One region of the Streptomyces sp. NBC_00647 genome, then DNA from elsewhere that is predicted to be linked to it. Evidence: riboswitches for the same ligand, from Rfam matches in the RefSeq annotation. Region 1 holds a riboswitch; each other region holds the start of a gene.

Evidence for each region. A riboswitch is a leader RNA that binds a small molecule or an ion and turns the genes downstream of it on or off. The one in region 1 is predicted to bind cyclic di-AMP.
Region 2: another riboswitch for cyclic di-AMP. It lies ahead of OG788_RS27530 (NlpC/P60 family protein); the one in region 1 lies ahead of OG788_RS22345 (M23 family metallopeptidase).
Region 3: another riboswitch for cyclic di-AMP. It lies ahead of OG788_RS04410 (NlpC/P60 family protein); the one in region 1 lies ahead of OG788_RS22345 (M23 family metallopeptidase).
Region 4: another riboswitch for cyclic di-AMP. It lies ahead of OG788_RS26495 (LysM peptidoglycan-binding domain-containing protein); the one in region 1 lies ahead of OG788_RS22345 (M23 family metallopeptidase).

The regions. Positions count from the first base shown of each region.
Region 1 covers NZ_CP109040.1:5,106,827-5,112,661, reverse strand. Annotated here, with positions in the region: gene OG788_RS22365 (MarR family transcriptional regulator) at 1-6, opposite strand, end outside; gene OG788_RS22360 (dihydrofolate reductase family protein) at 73-1,212, shown strand; tRNA gene OG788_RS22355 (tRNA-Met) at 1,294-1,367, shown strand; gene OG788_RS22350 (PP2C family protein-serine/threonine phosphatase) at 1,558-2,733, shown strand; cyclic di-AMP (ydaO/yuaA leader) riboswitch at 3,036-3,193, shown strand; gene OG788_RS22345 (M23 family metallopeptidase) at 3,205-4,245, shown strand; gene OG788_RS22340 (aldo/keto reductase) at 4,549-5,493, shown strand; gene OG788_RS22335 (PrsW family intramembrane metalloprotease) at 5,636-5,835, opposite strand, start outside.
Region 2 covers NZ_CP109040.1:6,234,527-6,240,361, forward strand. Annotated here, with positions in the region: gene OG788_RS27515 (NlpC/P60 family protein) at 1-653, opposite strand, end outside; gene OG788_RS27520 (hypothetical protein) at 1,112-1,465, shown strand; gene OG788_RS27525 (tellurite resistance/C4-dicarboxylate transporter family protein) at 1,508-2,488, opposite strand; gene OG788_RS27530 (NlpC/P60 family protein) at 2,630-3,790, opposite strand; cyclic di-AMP (ydaO/yuaA leader) riboswitch at 3,798-3,969, opposite strand; gene pcrA (DNA helicase PcrA) at 4,417-5,835, shown strand, end outside.
Region 3 covers NZ_CP109040.1:1,006,594-1,012,428, reverse strand. Annotated here, with positions in the region: gene OG788_RS04425 (hypothetical protein) at 1-734, shown strand, start outside; gene OG788_RS04420 (alpha/beta hydrolase) at 856-1,602, shown strand; gene OG788_RS04415 (hypothetical protein) at 1,677-1,907, opposite strand; cyclic di-AMP (ydaO/yuaA leader) riboswitch at 2,364-2,536, shown strand; gene OG788_RS04410 (NlpC/P60 family protein) at 2,545-4,350, shown strand; gene OG788_RS04405 (hypothetical protein) at 4,395-4,712, opposite strand; gene OG788_RS04400 (PadR family transcriptional regulator) at 4,861-5,406, shown strand; gene OG788_RS04395 (DUF2306 domain-containing protein) at 5,491-5,835, shown strand, end outside.
Region 4 covers NZ_CP109040.1:6,016,185-6,022,019, forward strand. Annotated here, with positions in the region: gene OG788_RS26480 (FAD-dependent oxidoreductase) at 1-582, shown strand, start outside; gene OG788_RS26485 (hypothetical protein) at 874-1,779, opposite strand; gene OG788_RS26490 (HAD family hydrolase) at 2,140-2,949, shown strand; gene OG788_RS26495 (LysM peptidoglycan-binding domain-containing protein) at 3,104-3,871, opposite strand; cyclic di-AMP (ydaO/yuaA leader) riboswitch at 3,876-4,037, opposite strand; gene OG788_RS26500 (CocE/NonD family hydrolase) at 4,772-5,835, opposite strand, start outside.

The DNA of each region.
Region 1 (5,835 bases):
CGTCATGGACCCAGTCTAGGTATTGTTTAAAACTTGAACCACTGTGCCCGTGCGACCGGAGGATGCGCCCCGATGCCCCGTCCCTACGTCCTGTTGTCCGCCGCCGTCTCCCTCGACGGCTTCCTGGACGACACCGGCCCCGAGCGGCTGCTGCTCTCGGGCGCGGCCGACTTCGACCGGGTCGACGAGGTGCGGGCGTCCAGCGACGCGATCCTGGTGGGCGCAGGCACCCTGCGCACGGACAATCCGCGGCTCCTGGTCAACTCCGCCGACCGGCGCGCGGCCCGCGTCGCCGCCGGCCGCCCCGAGTACCCGCTGAAGGTCACCGTCAGCGGCTCCGGCGACCTCGACCCGAAGGCACAGTTCTGGCACACGGGCGGCGAAAAGGTCGTCTACACGACCGACGAGGGCGCGCCCCGCGCGGCCGCCCGGCTGCACGGCATCCCGGGCGTCGCTGTCGTCACGACCGGCCCCGAACTCGACTGGCGTGTGCTGCTGGAACACCTCCACGACGAACGGGGCGTGGGTCGGCTCATGGTCGAAGGGGGCGGGAAGGTCCACACCCAGCTCGTGCGGGAGGGCCTCGCCGACGAACTGCAGCTCGCCGTCGCCCCCCTCTTCGTCGGACAGCCGGACGCGCCGCGGCTGTTCGGAACGGGGACGTATCCCCCCGGCCGGATGCGGCTGGTGGAGACCCGGCCCGTCGGTGACGTCGTGCTCATCCGGTACGTCCCCACCGCGCCCGGCACCGGCTCGCTCGCCTCCGCGGCGGACCGGCGGTGGCTGGAGCTCGCCTGCGAGCTGGCGGCGCTGTGCCCGCCCTCGGAGACCGCGTTCAGCGTGGGCGCCGTGGTCGTCGCGGCCGACGGGACCGAGCTGGCCCGGGGTCACTCCCGCGAGGGCGACGACCCCGTCGTGCACGCCGAGGAGGCCGCCCTCGCCAAGATCGACCCGGCCGATCCGCGGCTGGCGGACGCCACCGTCTACAGCAGCCTGGAACCGTGCGCCCGCCGCGCCTCCCGGCCCGCGCCCTGCGCCCGGCTCATCCTCGACGCCGGTGTGCGACGGGTCGTCACCGCCTGGCGCGAGCCCGACACGTTCGTCGCGGACGCCGACGGGAACGGGCTCCTCGCCGCCGCGGGCGCCGACGTCGTCGTCCTCCCCGAGTACGCGGAACGCGCCCAGGCCCCCAACCTGCATCTCCCGGACTAGCCCACCCGCGGCCTCTCTGATGGGGCGCGTTTGAACGCGTGTGCTTCGGGTCCCGCGGATGGCGTACACTGGTCTCAACGACGCGGGGTGGAGCAGCTCGGTAGCTCGCTGGGCTCATAACCCAGAGGTCGCAGGTTCAAATCCTGTCCCCGCTACTGAAGGCCAAGGGCCGGAACTCGGATTCACGAGTTCCGGCCCTTGGTGTTGTGCCCTCCGGCCGGTTCTCCGCGGAATCGTTCGCCTCCCGGCCGGTGCTGCGGACAGGTCCACCTCCGGCCACCGGTGACGTCCCCCGGTCGGGCCACACGGGTCGCCCGCCGTCCCCGCTCCCGGTCTTCTGGACGGGTGGGGCAGCCAGGAGGTGAGCAGCGAACCGGAGAACCGCGTGACCGCGCCGACGGGTCGTCGCCCGGGGGCGCCCGGCTGCCCGGTCCGGCGGGAGCGGCTCCCCGCAGGATCTCCTTCGCGCGCACCTTGCTCCGGACCCTGCCGGTGCTGCTCGTGGTCGCCGGGATCATCTACGACTACTTCACGCCGTCGGACTTCACCGCGGCCCCCCTCTTCACGGCCGCGCCCCTGGTCGCCGCGTCCCTCTATTCGCTGCGCGGCACCGTCCTCACCGGCGTTCTCGCCGTCGGCGCGGTGCTGCTGGTCCACTACCTGCTCGACATCGCCCTGAAGGTCGACGCGGTCACCGAATCGGTCACCGTGGCGACGGCCGCCGTGCTCGCGGCCCTCATCAACATCCTCGTCCGGCGCAGCGACGAGCGGCTCGCCTCCGTGCGGGAGATCGCCGAGTTCGCGCAGCGTGCCGTGCTGCCCGAGCCCGAGGCGCGGATCGACGGCCTCGACGTCGCGGCGCGGTACGAGGCGGCGCAGGCGGACGCGTTCATCGGCGGTGACCTGTACGCGGTGCAGGACTCGCCGTACGGCGTGCGGATGGTCGTCGGCGACGTACGCGGGAAGGGGATGGCCGCCGTCGCCGCCGTCGCCGTCGTGATCGGGGCGTTCCGGGAGGCGGCCGAGCAGGAGGAGTCCCTGGTGGCGGTCGCACGGCGCCTGGAGCGGGCGCTGACGCGCCCGGGCACGCGGCACGAGAGCCCCGACGCGTTCGAGGAGTTCACCACCGCCGTCCTCGCGGAGATCCCGGGCGACGAGGACATCGTGCGCATCGTCAACCGCGGCCATCCGCCGCCCCTGCTCCTGCATCCCGACGGCACGATCGTCGCGCTCGTCGCCGAGTCCTTCGCGCTGCCCCTCGGGATGGGCGAGCTGGGGACCTGGCCCGACCGCGTGCTGACGGCCCGCTTTCCGCGCGGGACGACGATGCTCCTGCACACCGACGGTCTGTCCGAGGCCCGCGATCCGCGCGGGGAGTTCTACGATCCGGCCGAGCGGCTGGCGGGACGGGCCTTTCCCGGCCCCGACGCGCTGCTGACCGCCCTCGCCGAGGAGGTCCGCCGGCACACCGGCGGCGCCCTGACGGACGACATGGCGCTGCTCGCCGTCCGGCGCGTCTGAGGTGGGCCCGGCGAGCGGTCCAGGGGCTGCTCGGGGGTCGTCACCCGCGACGCGTACGGCCTTCTCGACCGTTGTCACGAGGAGTGATCGGACGATGCCCCTCCGCATAACATCTGACGCACCGTCAAATAAATCCGTGCCGATGCCGGGTGGTCAACTCGCCCGTTTTTCATCGTCCATGACCCCAAAGTCCTGGCCAAAAGCTGTTAATGATCAGTCGGAACAGCTTGGAATCCGGTGCCTGAGTCTATTAACGTTCGATAACGCAGCGCGGTCGTCCCAGCCGTCACAAGAGATGGCTCCGTGCGCACGTGCCGAATCCTGCAAAGGAACCGGGGAACCACCTACTTGGGGTGAATCGAGCGTATTGCGCCGTGGAAGCACGGTGGTTATACGCGCGTAGGAGACCTTCCTGCTCCGAACCCGTCAGCTAACCCGGTAGGCGACAGGGAAGGAAAGGAGTGCGCCCACGTGGCGTCCAACCGGCCTGCTCAGCCAACCTCGTTCGCGCCGAATGACACTCACACCTTCGGCTATGCCTCCGGCAAGGACGAGGGAACCTGGGAAGAGTGGAACCCCACCGAGGATTCCGTTCTTCCCGTCCGCGGCCGGCACCGCGTAGGCAAGCAGCGCGGCGGAGGACTCGCCCGCAGCTCCACCGTTCTCGGCGTGGGTGTCATAGCCGCCGTCGGTGCGGGTGGCATGGCCACCGCCGCGCCGGGCAAGGCGCCCGTCTCGATCTCGCTGCCCGACCTGTCGTCGGTCACCGAGTCCGCCAAGGCCCTGATATCGGACGGCGGATCCAGCGCTCCCAAGGGTTCCACCACTCCGCTGACGAGCGCCGGTCTGACCAGCGTCGACACGGCGCAGGGCGCCACGGACGCCGGTGAGGCGCTGCGCGCCCGCATCATGCAGCAGGCCGAGTCGCAGCAGAACCAGGTCGACACCGCCGCCCAGCAGGCCGCCCAGGCCGCCGCCGCGAAGAAGGCCGTCGCGCTCGCCGCCAAGCAGCAGGACGACGCGGAGGCCAAGGCCGCCGCGGTGAAGAAGAAGGCGGAGGACGCGGCCAAGGCGAAGGCCGAGGCCGAGCGCCTCGCCGAGCTCGCCAAGAGCTACTCGCTGCCGACCTCCTCGTACACCCTGACCTCGACCTTCGGCGAGGCCGGCTCCATGTGGTCCTCCGGGTACCACACCGGACTGGACTTCGCGGCGCCCACCGGAACGCTCATCAAGGCGATCCACAGCGGCACCATCACGGAGGCCGGCTGGGCCGGATCGTACGGCTACCGCACGATCCTCACCCTCGACGACGGTACGGAGCTGTGGTTCTGCCACCAGTCGTCCATCAGCGTCAGCGTGGGCCAGAAGGTCGCCACCGGTGATGTCATCGGGCGCGTCGGTGCGACGGGCAATGTCACCGGGCCGCACCTGCACCTCGAGGTGCACCCCGGCGGCGCCGCCACCGGCATCGACCCGATGGCGTGGCTCCAGAGCAAGGGCCTCAACCCCTGACCCGTACGACTTCCGACCCGTACGGGCTCCTGATCCCGTACGAGCTCTGAGCCGTATGACCTCTGAGCCGTACGCGCGCTGATCCGTACGCGCGACCCCTCATGCCCGAGGGTTCGTGGTCCGTGTGCCTCGCGGCGCGTGCGGCTCCTGGCCGTACGCGCGGCTCTCCTTGTCTCCGGCGGTCCTGACGACACCCCCCCGACGTCAGGGCTGCCGGTCCGCCGTGTGTGGACGCACCCTCTCACCAGGCCCGCAGGAGTGGGTGCGGAATACATGCATCAGGTGGGGGCGTTGACGTCGGGCATGACTTCTCTTCGCAAGCTCGGTTCGTCCGACCTCGAGGTCTTCCCGCTCTCCCTCGGTGGCAACGTCTTCGGCTGGACGGCCGACGAGACCCGGTCCTTCGCGGTGCTCGACGCCTACGCGGCCGCCGGCGGCAACTTCCTCGACACGGCCGACTCCTACTCGTCGTGGGTCGAGGGCAACGAGGGCGGCGAGTCCGAGACCATCATCGGCAAGTGGCTGAAGACCCGCGGCAACCGCGCGGACATCGTGGTCGCCACGAAGGTCAGCCAGCACCCCGCGTACCCGGGCCTGTCCGGCGCCAACATCAAGGCCGCGGCCGACGCGTCGCTGCGCCGCCTGGGTACCGACCACATCGACCTCTACTACACGCATTTCGACAAGCCTGAGGTGCCGGTCGACGAGATCATCGGCGCCCTCGACGAGCTGGTGACGGCGGGCAAGGTGCGGCACATCGCCGCCTCCAACATCTCGCCCGAGCGGCTCCTGGAGTCCCTGGAGTTCTCCGACCGCGAGGGCCTCGCGCGATATGTCGCGCTCCAGCCGCAGTACAACCTGGTCTCGCGCGACACCTACGAGGGCGCCCGGCGGGACATCGCCTCCCGGGCCGGCCTGGCCGCCGTCCCCTACTTCGGGCTCGCCGCCGGCTTCCTCACCGGCAAATACCGCCCGGGCACGACGGTCGACTCGCCCCGCGCGGGGGCCGCGGCCAAGCACCTCGACACGGAACGCGGGCAGCGGGTCCTCGCCGCCCTCGACGAGGTGGCCGAGGCCCATGGCACCGAGGTCGCGACGGTCGCCCTCGCCTGGCTGGCCGCCCAGCCGACGGTCGCCGCGCCGATCGCCTCCGCCCGGACGCTGGAGCAGCTCCCGGCCCTGCTGGGGGTCGCGGACCTGGTCCTGACGGACGACGAACTGACGCGGTTGTCCAAGGCGTCGGCGTAACCGCCGGAGGACAGGGCGCACGGCACCGCCGGTATCGACCGGCGGTGCCGAGCCGACGGGGATGCCGGGCCCCGGCGGTGCCCTGCCGGTGATGCCGTTTCCCGCCGGCGTCGGGGCCGGCGGTGCCGGTGCGGTGCCGCGTCTACGAGCGGTACGGGTTGTACGCGGGATAAGGCACCGGCGGGGCGTACGGCTGTGCGTGCTGGGTGGCGTACCCGTAGCTGTGCGCGTACCCGTGGGCCGGCCAGGGCGGCGGCGCGGGCACCGGTGTCGTCGCGCGGGCCGCGTAGGCGAGGGCCGGGCGGGCGATCCCCCGGCGGCGCCACAGCTCGTCGAGCAACT
Region 2 (5,835 bases), 1.1 Mb from region 1:
TGCTGCTCGCCCGCGGCACCCCGCTCCGCGTACTGGGTGCGCTGCTCGGGGGTGAGCCGCGAGAGCAGCCGGCGTGCCGCGTCGAGCTTCCCGTTGATCGTCTTCTTCTGCTGCTTCAGCTCTTTCTGCCGTGACGTGAGCGAGGTCAGCTCGACCTGCGCGGCACCGCGCAACCGCTCGATCTCCCGCAGCTGTTTGCGTACCCCGGCGACGGCCGCCGACTGCCGGGTGCCGACCCGCTCGGCGAGCGCGGCCCCTTCCAGGTACTGGTCGGGGTCGTCGGAGAGCGCGAGTTGCACCGCCGGGTCGAGTCCGCCGCTGCGGTATTGCGCGGCCGCCATCGAACCCAGCGCGTCCCGCGCCGAGTTGAGCCGGTCCTGCCTGCGCGCCGCCTCGTCGCGGAGCGTGTCCAGGTGCGTCTCCGCCTTGTCGGCCTTCTCCTTGGCGCCGTTGTACTTCTCGGTGGCGGCCTCCGCCTCCTCGTACAACTTGTCGACCTTGGCCTTCACCTGCGTCGGGGACAGCTGGGGGTCGGCATGCCCGATCCCGTCGAAGCCGGTCGCCGTCGCCGCGCCCGCGAGGGCGATGGTGACTGCTGTGCGGGCCGTGTTTCCGCCGATCGAGCGCTGCTTGGTCTTGCGGTGCGCTGCCACGAGGGCCCACATCCTTCCGTACGACCGTCCTGCGAAGGCGGTCAAGCGGTGACACGTCCGGCGGCGGCTCACACAGGGGGAGCGGGGCCGCCGCCGGACCTTCTCGGCGGTGGTGTCCGACTGCCGCCCCTGGCCCGGGCGGCGGTGGGGAGCCGGTCACCTGGGGGAGGACGTTAAACCTGAAAGTGTGGCGTTGGTAACGCCATGTACGGAACTGTCCCTACTGGATCGCCTGGTGACCTTATGTGACCGAGATCCTGGCTTGCCGTCGCCGCCTTCACGCAGGGTGATGACCGATGCGACGAATCCCGGACAACCGGAGTGGCTCCGGTGTTATGGATGACACGGGATGGCCCGGTGACTAGAGGGAGGGGAGCGAAGGGGCGGGACGGGGGGGCGGGACGGAGGGGTGGCCCGGTGGGAAGAGGCGTCAAGGTGTGCGATTAGGCTCCGGCCCCATGGACGTACTCATCCATCTCTTCGTCGGCCTGCACATCATCGGCATCGCCGCGCTCCTCGGCGGCTTCCTGACCCAGATGAAGGCGATGGGCCGGGGCACCGCCCGCTTCGTCCCCGCGATGCTGCACGGCGCCCTGACCATGCTGGTCACCGGCGTCGCCCTGGTCGGGCTGAACCAGGCCGACGGCAGCACGGTCAACAACGTCAAGATCGGTGTGAAGCTGGCGCTGCTGATCGTGATCCTCGGGCTCGTCTACGTGAAGCGGGACGACGAGAAGGTGGACAAGGGCCTCTTCGGCCTCGTGGGGCTGCTGACCGTCGCGAACATCTTCATCGCCGTCCTGTGGACCTGATCAGCCCCTTCGGCCCGGGCGCCGCGGCCCTGACCGGCCCCCTCACCCCCGCACCGCGGACCTGACGGCGAGGGCGGCGCCCGCGGCGACCACGAGCCACGCCGCCACCGCGAACCACAGCAGCACCTGGCCCGGTCCCTTCAGCCAGAACACATCGAGGGCGGCCGCGACCGAGAGGGTCGACACCGCCGTCATTCCCATCGGGAAGACGGTCGACCAGCGCAATGCGTCGTACCGCGGGCGCGGCCACACCGCCTCCGTGACGAGAAGCACGCAGTAGCAGGTGAGGTCGAGCGCGAGCAGCGCGCCGGTCGTGGCGCGCAGGACGCCCTGGTCGTCGTCGTTCCACAGGTACGGGCTCCCATGGTGCGCGGCGACGAGTCTCGCCCCGGCCAGCGCCGAGATCCCGAGTGCGCCGCCCGCCACCCAGTGGTCCCCGGCGCCCCGCTTCACCTCCCACAGGTCGAAGTGCGCGAACGACACCCCGTAGAGCACGATCCCCAGCCAGAACAGCACCAGCGCGGCATGCGCGAGCCAGTCCGCGCCCACGGCCGTGGCGATCGTCGAGCCGAGGACCGAGAGTCCCTGTGTGGCCACACAGGCGAGGAACACGCCTCCCGCCATACGACGCCGCCAGTGCCGTACGACCGCCAGGAGCAGCACCGGCCAGAGCGCGCCCGACAGTGCGAGCAGGGCCTCGGCGAGTCCCTGCCACCCCAGTGCGGAGAACCGGGTGCCGAGCAAGGTGGTCGCCGCGACGGCGGTGAGCCCGGCCGGTGTGCCGGCCTGCCGCGTCCATCGCTCCCGGTCGCGTACCAGCCGGGCGGCGAAGTCCGCGGCGAGCCCGAGCCAGGCGAGGGACGCGAGGACCAGCATGATCCGGGAGAGGGTCTCGTAGCCCGTCAGTTGCAGCCCGACCGAGATGATGCCGGTCGCCATGACGGCGGCGCCGGCGGCGGGCGGCCGCTCCGCCCACCAGGCGCGGAACGAGGGAGTGTCCGGCATGTCCGGTGTATCTGGCATGCGCTCGATGCTAGGGATCCACGGGCCCGTTCCCGGTGGGGGCACGCGCGTGCGGGGCACGAAAACGCGGGGCACGCGCGCGTGGGGCCTCTCGGCTTTCACGCGCGCGTGCCCCGCGGGAGGCCTCGCTCTTGCTCCGGTCTACGCCGGGCGCACCACGCTGTGGATCGCCGAGGTGCCGTCGTAGTAGATCGACTCCTCGCGGACGTACGCCCCCGGCTTCGGCGCGTGGATCATCATGCCGTTGCCGATGTAGAGGCCCACGTGACTGATGTCGTCGTAGAAGAAGACCAGGTCACCGGGCTGGGCATCGGCGAGGGAGACCGTCGTGCCGGCGTTCACCTGGTCGTAGGTGACGCGCGGCAGGCTGACACCGGCGGCCTTCCACGCGGCCTGGGTCAGGCCCGAGCAGTCGTAGGAGTCCGGGCCGGTGGCGCCCCAGACGTACGGCTTGCCGATCTGCGTGCGGGCGAAGGTGAGCGCCTTGGCCGCCTTCGTCGCGTACGAGGAGTCGGTGGCCGTCGAGCCGGTCGTCGAGCCGGTCGTCGAGCCGGTCGTGGTGCCCGACGACTGCTGCTGGGCGGCCTTCTCGGCGGCGGCCTGCTGCCGTGCCAGCTCCGCCGCCTTGGCCGCCGCCTGCTCCTGCTTCTTCTTCTCGATCGCCGCCAGCCGCGCCTTTTCCTCGGCGTTCAGCGTCGAGAGCAGGCCGCGCGCCTCGGTGAGCTTGCGCTGCACCGTGGCCTTGGAGGTCTTGAGCGCCTTCTGCGAGGCCGTCAGCGACTGGAGGCTCTCGGTGGCCTCCGCGCGCTTCTTGGTGGTGGCGGCCTGCTCCGCGACGTAGTCGTCGACGGACGCCTTCTGGCGGGTCGTCAGACGGCTCATCAGCTGGGTCTGGTCGAAGTAGTCCTGCGGGTCGTCCGCGAGCAGCAGGGTCGCGGTGCCGGGCGTCGAGGCCCCGGTGCGGTACTGCGCGGCGGCGAACGAACCCAGCTCCTCGCGCGCGGTGTTGAGCTTCTCGGTGCGCTCGGCGACGTCGTCGAGCAGGGTGTCGACGCGCTCCTTCTGCTTGGCGGTCTTCTCCCGGGTCGCGTTGTACTTCTCGGTGGCCGTCTCGGCCTGGTGGTAGAGGTCGTTGACCTTCTTCTCGACTTCTTCGAGGCTGGGCCTGGGGTTCGCCGAGGGGGCGGCGTTCGCCGTCTGGGAGAGCAGGGCCACGGAGGTGAGGGCGGCCGTCGCGAGGGCCGGGGTCCGTATGCCTGCGATACGCGTACCCGAAGGACGCCATTTGCGGTGCGACGCCAAGAGAGGCGACTCCTTCCGTCATCCGCCTACCGAGTTAGCTGTCGGGTTCGGGCGGGTGGTTCCGGAAGGTTGCCCTACGGTCCGTGCCCCACAAGGCGGTTGGACCGATTCACCCCAAGGTCGGTGGGTCCCCGGCTCCGGCGGCCTCGTGGGCGTGCCGAACTCGGCGGAGGCCGCTCGGCCCGGCGACGTTCGCCGGTTGCGGTCGAGTGGCCTTTCCGCACGCTAGCCAACGGGTGTGGCCCGTGTGAAGGTTGATGTGCGATATGCCCGATACATTTTCGTGACCTTGACCATGTGTCCCGCCGTCAGCGACGTATTCGCGGCGATCCGTTCACATGTGGGCGCATTGGCCGCCTGCGCACGTCATGGGGGGAGTGCTCCCGAGGGAGCACTCCCTCGGGAGCACTCACCGTCGCCGCGGCGTCGCGCTTTCGGAGACCGGGCGGATGCCGACTCCGCCCCCGCCGGTCCCTCACCTGGGGTGATCGGCCGGTCATGCGCGGTCACGGGCTCCCGGGCGCCATGACCGCGAGCACGTCCGCCCCGGCACCGCGTCACGACTTCCGGTCGAGTTCCCGGGGTGGCGGCGGGCTGTCAGTGGGGCGGCCTAGACTCGGAGAGCGATGAGCAGCCTCTTTGATGACAGCTTCCTGGCGGACCTCAAGCCCTCCGCGGCCCACGAGGACGAGCACCCGCCGCCGCCCGAGGACGATCACGGACCGGAGTCGGTTCCGGACGATCTGTTCGGCGGGAAGTTCGACGCGCCGCCGAGCCGGGACGCGTACTACCGCGACGGCGCGCCCAGGCCCGTCGTGGACCCGGCGGCCCTGCTGGACGGACTGAACGAGAACCAGCGCGCGGCCGTGGTCCACTCCGGCTCCCCGCTGCTCATCGTGGCAGGCGCCGGCTCCGGCAAGACCCGTGTGCTCACCCACCGGATCGCCCATCTGCTCGGCGAGCGCAACGTCCACCCCGGCCAGATCCTCGCGATCACCTTCACGAACAAGGCCGCGGGCGAGATGAAGGAACGCGTCGAGGCGCTCGTGGGCCCGCGCGCCAACGCGATGTGGGTGATGACCTTCCACAGCGCCTGCGTCCGCATCCTGCGCCGCGAGAGCAAGCAGCTCGGATTCACCTCGTCGTTCTCGATCTACGACGCCGCCGACTCCAAGCGTCTGATGGCACTCGTCTGCCGTGATCTCGACCTCGACCCCAAGCGTTTCCCGCCGAAGTCGTTCAGCGCCAAGATCTCGAACCTGAAGAACGAGCTGATCGACGAAGAGGACTTCGCCGCCCAGGCCACCGACGGTTTCGAGAAGACCCTCGCCCAGGCGTACGCGATGTACCAGTCGCGGCTGCGCGAGGCCAACGCGCTCGACTTCGACGACCTGATCATGACCACGGTCAATCTGCTGCGCGCCTTCCCGGACGTCGCCGAGCACTACCGCCGCCGCTTCCGGCACGTCCTGGTCGACGAGTACCAGGACACGAACCACGCGCAGTACGCACTCGTGCGGGAGCTCGTCGGCACCTCCGAGCACCCCGTGGACGTGCCGCCCAGCGAGTTCGACCTGGCGCCCGCCGAGCTCTGCGTCGTGGGTGACGCCGACCAGTCGATCTACGCCTTCCGCGGCGCGACCATCCGCAACATCCTCCAGTTCGAGGAGGACTACCCGAACGCGACGACGATCCTCCTCGAGCAGAACTACCGCTCCACCCAGACGATCCTGACCGCCGCCAACGCGGTCATCGAGCGCAACGAGTCCCGCCGCCCCAAGAACCTGTGGACCAACGCGGGCGCGGGCTCGAACATCACGGGTTACGTCGCGGACACCGAGCACGACGAGGCCCAGTTCGTCGCCGACGAGATAGACCGTCTCACCGACGCGGGCGAGGCCAAGGCCGGCGACGTCGCGGTCTTCTACCGCACGAACGCGCAGTCCCGTGTCTTCGAGGAGATCTTCATCCGCGTCGGCCTGCCCTACAAGGTCGTCGGCGGCGTCCGCTTCTACGAGCGCAAGGAGGTCCGGGACGTCCTTGCG
Region 3 (5,835 bases), 4.1 Mb from region 1:
TGGCGAACCTCGCCACCGACCCCGTACCCGCCTGGCCGGAACGCCCCGCGACCGCGGGCGTGGCCACGGCCGACATCTACATGTCGGACGACGCCCGCTACGGGATACAGGACCCCGGGCAGGCCGCGCGGTACGGCTATGAGGGGTCGCGGGCCGACTACGAGCGCCGCTACCCGAAGAGGAAATGGACTCTCGCGGAGTACCTCGCGCTCACCGGCGAGTTCGTCGGGGACGAACCGAAGACGGTCCACGGCCACCGGATCCCGGAACGCGGTTCTCTCGGCGAGGCCGACCGCGCGATCTACGGGACGAGTCCCGAGGAGCGCAGGGATCCGGTCCTTGAGCTGGAGAGCAAGAGCCTCCGGCTGGGCATGCGGGACCCCGCCTGGAAGCGGGCGGACAAGGCGTGGTCGGCGTGCATGCGGAAGGCGGGTTTCCACTACGCCACCCCAGGGGACGCGTGGACGGGCCGCGACCGTGACCGCGAGGAACTGGAGCGGCGACCGACCGGCGAGCGGACCGACCCCGACGAGCCGTCCGCGCTCGACAGGAAGACCGCGACCGCCGACGTCCGCTGCAAGCAGCGGACCGGATACATCAAGGCCGTGCACGCCGTCGACGTACGCATCCAGAAGCGGCTCGTCACCGAGAACCGGACCGAGCTGGAGGAGCAGTCCCACTGGAACCGGGGCGCTGTCCACAAGGCTCGCGAGGTCCTCGAGGAGTGGTCGTGACCTCTCCGGGCCCGCCACCAAACCGTTGTGCCGTCGGCTACGGATATCCAGTGGCCGGTGGGACGATTCTTCCTCGGTCGGTGCGAGGCGTGGAGAGACGCCGTGATGGTGGAGAGGTGTCATGCGAGGCTCTGCGAGGACGTCCGCCGATGATGTGTCCCGGCCCGAGGTGACCGGGGCGCCGGTGGCGCTGGAGACGCGTCGCACCGCCGGTCCGGGTTCGGGTCCGACGCGTGCCGCCGTGCTGATCCTTCACGGTGGCAGGGAGGACAGCAGGGCCCCGTCCCGTCCGTGGCATGTCGCCCGTGTGCGCATGCGGCCCTTCGTGCGCGCCGTGACGCGAGCGCTGCCGGACGAGGACGTGTTCGTCGGGCAGGTGCGCTACCGCCACCGGGGGTGGAACGGTGCGGACGCCGACCCGGTCGCCGATGTCCGGCAGGCGCTCGCCGAACTCGCCGATCTGGTGGGGGAGGTGCCGGTGGTGCTCGTGGGCCACTCGATGGGCGGTCGCGCCGCCCTGCGCGCCGCGGCCGCGCCACAGGTCCGGGCCGTGGTGGCCCTCGCACCCTGGTGCCCGGAGGGTGAGCCGGTGGCCCACCTCCGGGACAAGCGTGTGATCGTTCTGCACGGAGACCGGGACCGGGTCACCGATCCCGCGGCGTCGTTCGCCCTCGTCCGCCGTGCCGACGAGGCGGGCTGCGCCGCGAGCGCCGTTCGGGTCGAGGGCGGTGACCACGCGATGCTCCGACGCGCGCGCACCTGGCACCGGGCGACGGGCTCCACGGTCGCCGGGCTGCTGTCCCGGGCCGACGGTGGGCTCGGACCCCTTCTCGCCGAGTGGCCCGGCGGTGAACCCGGGGTTCTCTAGGATCCTGTCCGGCCGATCACGGGGGAGGAGACCGACCGCGCCCGTGTCTCCGCCGCGATCGACCGGACAGGGCCCTAGAGGCCGGTCGAGTCCAGCCGGTCGTCGGGGTCCGGGCCGGTGGAGAAGCCGCGGCGCGGGCCGGCCGCAAGTCGTGCGGCGGAGGCGGGAAGCGGCGTACCTGTCGACGGATCCCAGCTGAGGATCCATTCGAAGTCGCGTTGCAGCCGACGGGCTTCGCTCCGGACGAGCGTCGGTATGTCGCCGCGTTCGGAGATCAGTTGGGCATAGATCGGCGCATCGTGCACGTGGGATCCTCGACTCGCTCGCGTGGTCTTCCGTGCCTCGAAGGTAGGGCCGGGACGCGGTCGCAGCGGTGATCCGGCCAGCTCGGCCACAACCGGTCACGGTGTGACCATCGGACGCCGCCGATGTCGAACGAGGCGTCAGGGAACGCCAGTTCCGTACGCACTTCCGAAAGCCCCGGGACCACGGGCCCGGGTCCGCGGGACGCACGAGCGGCGGGGTGGAAGGGGCTGGACCAGGGCGGCTGGACAGGACCGGAGTTCCGAGCGCCCTCAACGGGGTTGCTCCGCCGCCGTTCTGAGCACGCCGTGTGCCCTCACCGTCGCCCTTCGAGGTCGTGCGATGAAGGTCACGAAAACGTATCGGACATCTGGGACGTGGATCTTCACATGGGGTGCACAACATGGCTAAGTTGGCGACCAGGTCGCCCGACTCCCTCCGGCGAAGCTCGCCGGGCGGCGCGGCCTCCGCCGAGTCCTGGCTGTCCCCGTGGCAGCTGGAGCCGGGGACCCACCGAACTTGGGGTGAATCGGCCCAACCGCCTTACGGGGCAAGGGTCGTAGGGCATACCTTCCGGAACCGTCCGCCCGAACCCGACAGCTAACCCGGTAGGCGGATGACGGAAGGAGTGCCACTCCCATGGCGCCGGAACGCACCCCGCCCACCTCGGGCACCAACCTGCCGAGCGTGCGGGACGCCGCCGTCGCGGCGATGGCCGTGTCGCGCGAGTCGACGCTCGCCCCGACCACGAACGCCCAGCCGCCCGCCGGGCGTGCGGAGCCCACCCGGGAAGAAGTCCGCCAGCGGCTTTCGTCGCTGTACGACCAGGCGGAGAACGCCACCGGCAACTTCAACGCGACCCGGGCCCTGGCGAACCTCTCCCGCAAGCCCGACCGGCGAGCCGCCGGCCAGGGGCGCGCGGACGTCGATCCCGCCCAGGCCGATCTGATGCGGCAGTGGTTCGACGGGGCGCGCTCCCGGCTCGGACCCTCGGTCCCGGCCGTACTTCCGGCCGACAGGCAGCCCGACCGCGGTCAGGCAGCCGCCCGCCCGGCGCAGGGTGCGAGACGTCCGGTGGATGGTCCGACGACGTATCAGGTGGAGCAAGCCGGCCGCCCTGTGGCCGAGTTGACGGCGGCTCCGGCACGGGAGCTGACCGCGGGTCCGACTCCGGAACTGACCGCGCGCCCCGTCCTGGAACTGACAGCGGGTCCGGCGGCCGAGCTGACGGCCGGGAGCGCCCCGGCGGCAGCGGGACCCGGGGCGGCGGTCCGTGCGGCGCTGCCGGCGGCAGCCGCTCCGGACGCCGCGTCGCAGCTGTCCCCGCTCCAGGTCAAGAAGGACCGTGCCCGGCGCCAGCTGGCCGCCGCGCAGGCTCTGCTGTCGAGGCACGCCGCGCGGCAGAGCATGCCGGTCGTGCAGGCCCCGGCGATGGAGTACCGGCCGGTGGCGGAGGAGCCCCGGCTCACCTCGTTCGAGTCGGCACCGTTGCCCACCCCGTTCCCATCGGCACCGCTGCCCACCTCGTTCGAGTCGGCCCCCCTGTCCGCTTCGTTCGCGTCGGCACCGCTGCCGACGTCGTTCGAGTCGGCGCCCCTGCCCGCCTCGTTCGAGGCGGCGCCAGTGCCCACCCAGTTCCAGTCGGCGTCGTTGCCGATCGCGTTCGAGTCGGCGCCCGTGCCCACGTCCTTCGCGTCGGCACCGCTGCCGACGTCGTTCGAGTCGGCCCCCCTGCCCGCCTCGTTCGAGGCGGCGCCAGTGCCCACCCAGTTCCAGTCGGCGTCGTTGCCGATCGCGTTCGAGCCGGCGCCCGTGCCCACGTCCTTCGCGCCGGCGCCCCTGCCCACGTACTTCGAGCCGGCCCCCATGCCGGCTTCGTTCGCGTCGACGTCCCCGCCCGTCGACGCGGGGTGGCGGCAGGCGTGGCCGGCCGGAAGCGACCAGTCGTGGCCCGCGGCCCCTGCGCCCGTCACTCCGACTCCGGGGTTCGACATCGACAGCCTCACGCGTGCCGGCGCCGGAGCAGGAGCCGGCACCGGTGCCGCTCCCGCCGTCGCACCGGTCGTCGCACCGGTCGTCGGCTACGACACCAGGGCCGCGGAGGCGGTCGCCTTCGCCCGTGCGCAGGTCGGCAGGCCGTGCGTGTGGGGCGCGTCCGGACCCGGCTCGTACGACCCCTCCGGTCTCACCCAGGCGGCCTGGAAGAGTGCCGGGGTGCTGCTTCCCCGCTCGACGCAGGACCAGGCCAGGGTCGGGCCCGCGATCGCCCTCACCGGTATCCAGCCCGGTGACCTGGTCTTCTTCCACGCCAACGTGAGCCATGTCGGCCTCTGTATCGGTGGCGGCATGATGATCCATGCCCCGAGTCCCGGTGCGCGGATCGCCGAGGAGTCGATCCACTACGCCGGGCAGGGGGCGATCCACAGCGTCGTCCGTCCGGCCTGAGACAGGCCCGGACCTCCGGAGGAACGTCGTGGTGGCGGGCGCTGTCAGAATTCCCGGTCGATCCCCGTGACGGCGGCCGGCCCCAGCGGGGCGTCGTCCTCCGACAGGCCGCTGTCGCGGAGTGCGCCGGAGACGAGCCGGACGGCCTCGGCCTCGGCGCTTCTCTGGTTCGCCGCCTCGACCTCGAGCCGGACGGAGAACGTGCGGTTCTCGTCGACGGTCAGCAGGCTCAGCTCTTCGGTCTCGCCCAGGTCCGTGTTCTGGGGGTCCTGAGGGCGAAGCCTGCGTTCCACGTCGGCACGGGACGCGTCCGAGAGGCCGTGGACGAATGTCCCGGGAACGGTGATGACGTAGGTGGTCACAGGAACTCCTTGCGTGGGTGCCCCGCGGGCCTGAAGTGCGGTCGGCTGTGTGATCGCCCGTCTACCCCGCATTGTGCCGGGCACCCGGAGCTTCTTCGCGTCGGGCGGCGCCTGCCGCGTGGTGATCGGGTGGCGATACGGTCGCCCCATGGCTGATGCTCGGTTGACCACCGCCTCTTTTCTCGTGCTCGGCATCATCGACAAGTTGGGCGAGGCCAGCGCGTACGACGTCAAGGTGGAGGCGGCCCGTACGGTCGCGCCCTTCTGGTCGGTGCCGCACGCACAGGTGTACGCGCAGTGCGACCGCCTCCTCGAGGGCGGGCTGTTGTCGCAGGTGCGACAGGAGAGCGGCCGCAACCGCAGGGTGCTGACGCTGACGGACCAGGGCAGGGCGGCCCTCCAGGGGTGGCTCGACGACCCCGCCTTCGTCCCGGTGGAGGCGCGGGAACGCGGCATTCTCAAGTTGTGGTTCGGTGGCCGGCCCGAACTGCTCGGTCCCGTACAGCTCGACGAGCACGGTCGGACCCTGGACGACTACGAGGAACTCGCATCGAGCGTCGGCGAGTTGCTGACGCGCGGGCAGCGGGACGCGCTGGAGTTCGGCATCCGGTACGAGCGCATGATGGTTGATTTCTGGCAATGGGTGCAGCGCCGGGACGAGGAGCGTGGGGACGAGGACACGACAGACCGTTGACCCGGCGGGCGGCCGCCCCTACCGTCTCGATAGTCCAAACGAGACTATCGATGGTCGGGCCGCGACCACGAGCAGGGAGTCGTCGTGCGTCGTTCAACGGGGAACACCTGGCGCCGTGTCGCCGTCATGGCCCTGTCGGCCGTGTGCGTGGGCTACGCGCCGATCGCGATGACCGAACTGTGGCCGTACACGCGTCCCGGCGCGCCCGCGTTCGGTGAGTGGCTCCTGGCCCATGTCGTCTCGCCGCGCTACGTCGCGGACGCGCTGGCCACCCGGATCGAGCCGTACCGCCACAGCCTCGTCCCGATGATCGTGCACTCCGTGCTGGGCGGCCTGCTGATGCTGCTCGGCCCCGCGCAGGTGCTCACCGCCGTACGGCGCCGCCCCCGGCTGCACCGCGTGCTCGGCGTGGTCTTCGCGGTCACCGTG
Region 4 (5,835 bases), 910 kb from region 1:
GTGGTGTCCCGGGGCAAGGGCGCCGTCGACTTCGGCGCGCCGCCGTGGAACCAGCCCAGGCTGCGCCCCGAGTCGCCGTTCGGGCGCGCCTGGTCCCTGTGGGCGCTCAGCTATTACCCGCATCCCTACCGCTATCTGCCCGCCCGGTCCCGGCACTACCTGGTCCGACGGGTGCTCGGTCCCCTCGGCGCCTGGTGGCTCCGCGACCGTTTCGAGGGCAAGGTCGCGGTCCGTGAGGTCCGGCGGATCGTCCGCGCCGCGGTCACCGACGGCGGCCCCGTCCTCACCGTGCAGACCCATGGCGGCCGGGTGGACGAGCTGTCCGCCGATCACGTCATCGCCGCGACCGGCTACCGCGTCGACATCGCCGCGATGGACTTCCTCGGGCACGAGCTCCGCGCGGAGCTGGCGGTGAGCCGCGGTGCACCGAAGCTCGGTGCCGGGTATCGGTCCTCCGTGCCCGGGCTGTACTTCACGGGTCTGCCGGCGGCGGCCTCGTACGGGCCGGTGATGCGCTTCGTGTGCGGGACGGAGTTCGCCTCACCGCGGTTGGCCAGGCATCTGGTGGCCGCACACGGGTGAGGCGAGGGCGGCCGAGGGTGCGGCGGCCGACGGTGACGACAGTCGGCGGTTCAGGTGGCCGACGGTGACGACAGTCGGCGGTGCGGGTGGTCGATGGTGTTGACCACCGGCGGTGCGGGTGGTCGATGGTGTTGACCACCGGCGGTGCGGGTGGTCGATGGTGTTGACCACCGGCGGTGCGGGTGGTCGATGGTGATGGCCACCGGCGGTGCGGCGTTGGTCGGCGGTGTGGGCGGCCGCCGACCGGGGCCGAGGTGCCGCGTCCGGCTGCCGTCCCGGCCGCCCCGTACGTCAGGGCTGCTCGGTGAGGGTCCAGGCGGCCGAGTCGCGGGGTGGGGCGGGGCGGACGGCCCAGGGGCGGAGGTCGCCGTCGGATTCGAGGGAGCCCGAGGGCAGCGTGCCCTTGGAGTCGGGTTCGAAGTAGAGGCGGTACGCCCAGAATTCGGGGAGTTCGTGCCCCAGCAGGTCCTTTCCCATGGGCTGGAGCTCCTCCGCCGCGTAGCGTTCGTTGATCCTGGCGACGGCCTCCGCGCGGGAGACGCCGAAGCGGGTCACGAGGACGTCGGCCATGGCGCGGAAGTACTCGAGCCACTCCGCGTCGAGACGGATCAGGAACTCCTCGGTCCTCGGCGCGCTTTCATAGATGGCGCCCTGCTGCCAGGCGATGAAGTCCGCAATGGGCTCAGGTGGGTTGGCGGCCCGGGTGGCCTCGATCTCCCACCCCGGGCAGTCCATGTCGAAGACGACGACGGGGAGGGGGCGGCCGAAGATCTCCGCGAGGCAGCCGTCGGCGTGGAGGCGGCGGGCCAGGTCGATGACGGCGTCGTAGAAGTGGAGCCGGAGAAGGTCGGACCTGGCGTCCAGTTCGTCCTCCTCTTCCTCCGGAAGGTCCATGGTGAGGAAGTCGTGGTCACCGTCGAACCAGATCCCCAGTTCCTTGACCTCGTCCACGTACAGAGGGCTGCCGGCAGGGTCTTGGGGGATGTTGCCCAGCATCTCGAAGCCGTCCAGCAGCCACAGGGCGTAGTTCCAGCGGGCCTCTCCCGGGTCCTCCGGGTAGGTCTCCTGCCCGTACTGGGTCTCGGTGTTGTAGCCGATGGCGACGTACGGGTGACGCTCGTCCCCGTCGATCCGCCAGATCCGGAAGGACAGGGCGTAGATCTCGGACCGGAGGGATTCGGGGAAGCGCCGGATCACGGCTTCGGCAGAGGTGCGAAGGTGCTGCCGGAAGGGGGTCACCGCGCCGGATGGGCGAGGTTGCGGCGCAGGGGACTCGAAGGACTCAAAAGACATGTCTCTCCCCGGACTTGTCGATGGTGGTCGGTGATTCCTGGAGGAGTGTGTACCGTCGCCGGGCCCGCCCGCCGCCGGGTGGTGTTGGGGTGTTGTGGTCGGTCATGTGCGGGAAAGTCTGCTTGGGCGGAAGTGGACCTTGCGTGATCCGAAGCGGTCGCAACGCGCTAACCACCGTACGGTGAACGGCGTTGCTGACGGGATACCGGACGTCGTCCGGTTCACGCCGGGCCGATGAGTCGTTCGATCCGTATTCTTCGGATCATGGCCGCTCCGACTGCATATTCACTCATCGCCACTGACCTGGACGGAACGCTGCTGCGCGGCGACGACACCCTCTCCGACCGGTCGCGGGCCGCGTTGGCGAAGGTGACCCAGGCGGGTGCCCAGCACCTCGTGGTGACGGGCCGCCCCGCGCCGCGCGTACGACCGCTCCTCGACGAACTCGGCGGTGAGGGGCTGGCGGTGTGCGGGCAGGGGGCGCAGCTGTACGACGCCGGGGCGGACCGGATGCTGTGGTCGGTGACCCTGGACAGGGAGCTGGCGGAGACGGCGCTCGGCAAGATCGAGGCGGAGGTCGGTCTGCTGTACGCGGCGGTCGACCAGGACGGCGTGGACGGGCTGACGCTCATCGAGCCGGGATACGTGATGCCGCATCCGACCCTGCCGGCGGTGCGGGTGCGGCGGCGGGACGACCTCTGGTCGGAGCCGATCAGCAAGGTGTTGCTGCGCCACCCGTCGTTGTCCGACGACGAGTTGGCGTCCGCGGCGCGGGGAGTGGTCGGTTCGCTGGCGACGGTCACCATGTCCGGGCCCGGCACCGTCGAACTCCAGCCATGCGGGGTGACCAAGGCGACGGGCCTCGCTCTCGCCGCGGCACACCTCGGACTCACCCCGGACGCGACGCTGGCCTTCGGCGACATGCCCAATGACATCCCGATGTTCGACTGGGCCGCCCGTGGTGTGGCGATGGCCAACGCCCACCCGGAACTCAAGGCGGTGGCCGACGAGATCACCCTGTCGAACGAGGACGACGGAATCGCGGTCGTCCTGGAACGACTCTTCGGCTTCTAGGGACTCGGTCGCCTGCTCCAGGGGTCCATCTGCGGTCCATCCGCTTCAGGGTCTGCCTGTTCCAGGGACCGGTCACGCGAGGAACGCGACAGACAACGCGCCCGCCGGCGGACCGAGAAGGTGCCGCCGGCGGGTGGTGGTGGTGAGGGTGCGATCAGTAGGCGCCGTTGACGTTGTCGATGGAGCCGTACGTCTTGGCCGCGTAGTTGCAGGCGGCGGTGATGTTCGCGACCGGGTCGTAGGGGTCCATCGACGTGCCGGGGACGTGGAAGGCCCGGAACGTGGGGTCGATGACCTGGAGCAGACCCTTGGAGGGGGTGCCCGCGACGGCGTTGGAGTCCCAGTTGTTGATGGCGAGCGGATTGCCGGAGGACTCGCGCATCACGTTGCGGTAGATGCCGTCATAGCTGCCCGGAATGCCCTCCTTCGCCATGATGTCCAGGGATTCCTTGATCCAGCCGTCGAGGTTGTTCGTGTACGTCTTGGCGGAGGCCTGGGTGGCGGTGGTCGCGGAGGACTTGGCGACGGCCGGGGTCGCCTTCGCCGTCTTGGCCGCCGTCGACTTCAGCGTCTTCGTGCCCACGGTCAGCTTCAGGCCCGGGCGGATCAGGGCGGGGTTGTCGCCGATGACCGCGCGGTTAGCCTTGTACAGCTTCTTCCAGCCGCCGCTCTCGGGGTGCTTCTGCGCCACCTTGGACAGGGTGTCGCCCGCGACCACCTTGTAGGTGATGAGCTGGACGTTGGGGACCACGGCGGTCTTGGCGGCCTTCGTGAGCTGGGGGGCCTGCGCCGGGGTCGCCGCGCTGGCGCCGGTCGCGCTCACGAGCGGCAGGGCGAGTGCGATGCCGCCCGTTCCGGCGGCGATCATGCCCCGGGTGATGACGTTGGTCTTCGTGCGGCGGTGCTTGCCTCGTGCGGGCATGACGAAATGTCCTCTCCGACGCCTGCGAGGTGAGCTGTCGGGTTCGGGCGGGAGATGCCCGGCCGCGCTTTTGGGCGCGGCTTCACCCCTAGCCGGTCCGGTGTGCCCGGATCGGCGGCTTACCTGTGGGTCCCCCGCTCCTGCCGTGCGTGGGTGGGTGGGTATCCGGGCGGCGGCAGGATTCGGCGATCCGCCCGGGATCGACCAGAACGTATGCGAGAGCACATGTCCGGAACAAGGCCAGATGTGGCTGCGAAGATCCCTTTCGCCTGTTTGGAGCGAGGGAGAAACGTCCGATTAGACCGGAATTGAATCCTCAACTTGCCTTTAGTGAATGGGTTGGCGAGGGGGTGGGGTGGGGTGGTGTCCGGGTTCGCGCGTGACTCAACTCACGAGACCAAGGGTCATCAAGGCGGCATGCCGGGCAACTCGGGCATTGTGCTTCCGACTGTCGGGGATGCCGAGTCCCCGGAGGGCGGCAAGCGGACCCCCACGCAGGGGGATTCGGGGCGGTGGGGTTCGTGGGGGAAGCGGCCCGAGCCGGGCCGAGGCGCGGGCCCGGCGGGTCGGACGGGACCGGTCGTGGGTCGGGCCCGGACGGGCGTGGGTCGAGCCGGGGCGAGCGCGGGCTGAACTGCGGCCGGTGGCAAGGGCGTTCGCCGTACGTGTTCCATGCCGGCGTCGGGACGCCGGGCGGACCGGGCCGGCCTGAGCGGCGCATTCGGGCGGGCGTGGGCCGTGCGTCCGGGCGGGCGTGAGTGGCGCGTCCGGGCCGGGGGAGCAGTGCGGCCGGGGCCGGGACGAGCGGCGCGTCGACGGTCGTTCGGAGGCGAACTCCCGCCCCCGCGAGCCCTGTCGGCCGGCCGCAGGGGCGGGAACTCCCGCCCGTGCGGCCGCGTGTCAGCCCGCCGTGCGCGGGATTCTCTTCTCCCAGGTCCGGTGGAAGACGACCTCGTCGCCGTCCTTGCAGACGACCTCGTTGGACGTGATGAAGTCCTGCGCGTCGCAGCTGATGGTGGAGGCCGTCTCGACGCGGGCGTCCCACGGCAGGTCCGGGCGGTGCAGACGGATCGACCAGGTCGAGCGGGCGTGGGCGGACAGCGGGTCGGACGCGTCGATCGTGTACGTCTCCCGCGCGTCCTCCGTGCATTCGAGGCCGTCGGGATACGCGCGGGTGCCGCCGAGGCACGGGTCGACCTCCAGGCGCCAGGTGTCCGCGGCCACGTCGCGCAGGACCAGGCGTTCCGGACGGGGTTCGTCCAGCGTCTCGGAGACGGCCACGCCGAGGGGCTCCGCCTCCTCCGGTTCCCCGAAGGTGATGGAGGGGTCCGACTCCCTTGTCCGTACGGGGAGTTCGAGGGCGCTGCCGATGGGGTCGAGGGTGAAGCCCGCCTCCGAGCCCGGCTGGGGCCAGATCCAGGGCCAGTAGGCGGAGGAGACGCTCAGGCGGATGCGGTGGCCCGCGGGGAACGCGTAGCCGATGCCGTTCAGGTCGAACGCCACGTTCTCCGTGGTGCCGGGTTCCGCGGGAACCGTCCGGTCGCGGCCGCGGCGCGCCGACAGGTTCAGGGCGCCTCGGGTGACGAGCGTGGAGGCTCCGTCGGGGGCCACGTCGCAGAGGCGGGCGATCACCTGGCCCCTGGGTGACGCGGACGTCAGCCGCAGATCGACCCGCGGGCGGCCCAGCACCCAGGTCTCCGCCGGTACCTCGAACTCGAAGCAGGCCGACCGGGCGTCCTCCTCCCGCTGGTCCGGCGGGAGGTCGGCGGCGTTGCCGAAGGGGAAGAAGCGGCCCGCGTCGACCCCCGTGTGCTGCGGGGACCGCACCGGCACCGGGGTGCCCTGGAGCGCGTACGTGATCGGGGTCACCGAGGGTGAGGGCCAGGCCGGGTCGCCGACCCAGCGGCCGGGGAGTTCCTCGTAGACGGTCGCCGGCGGGTGCGCGTCCATCACGTACGAGCGCA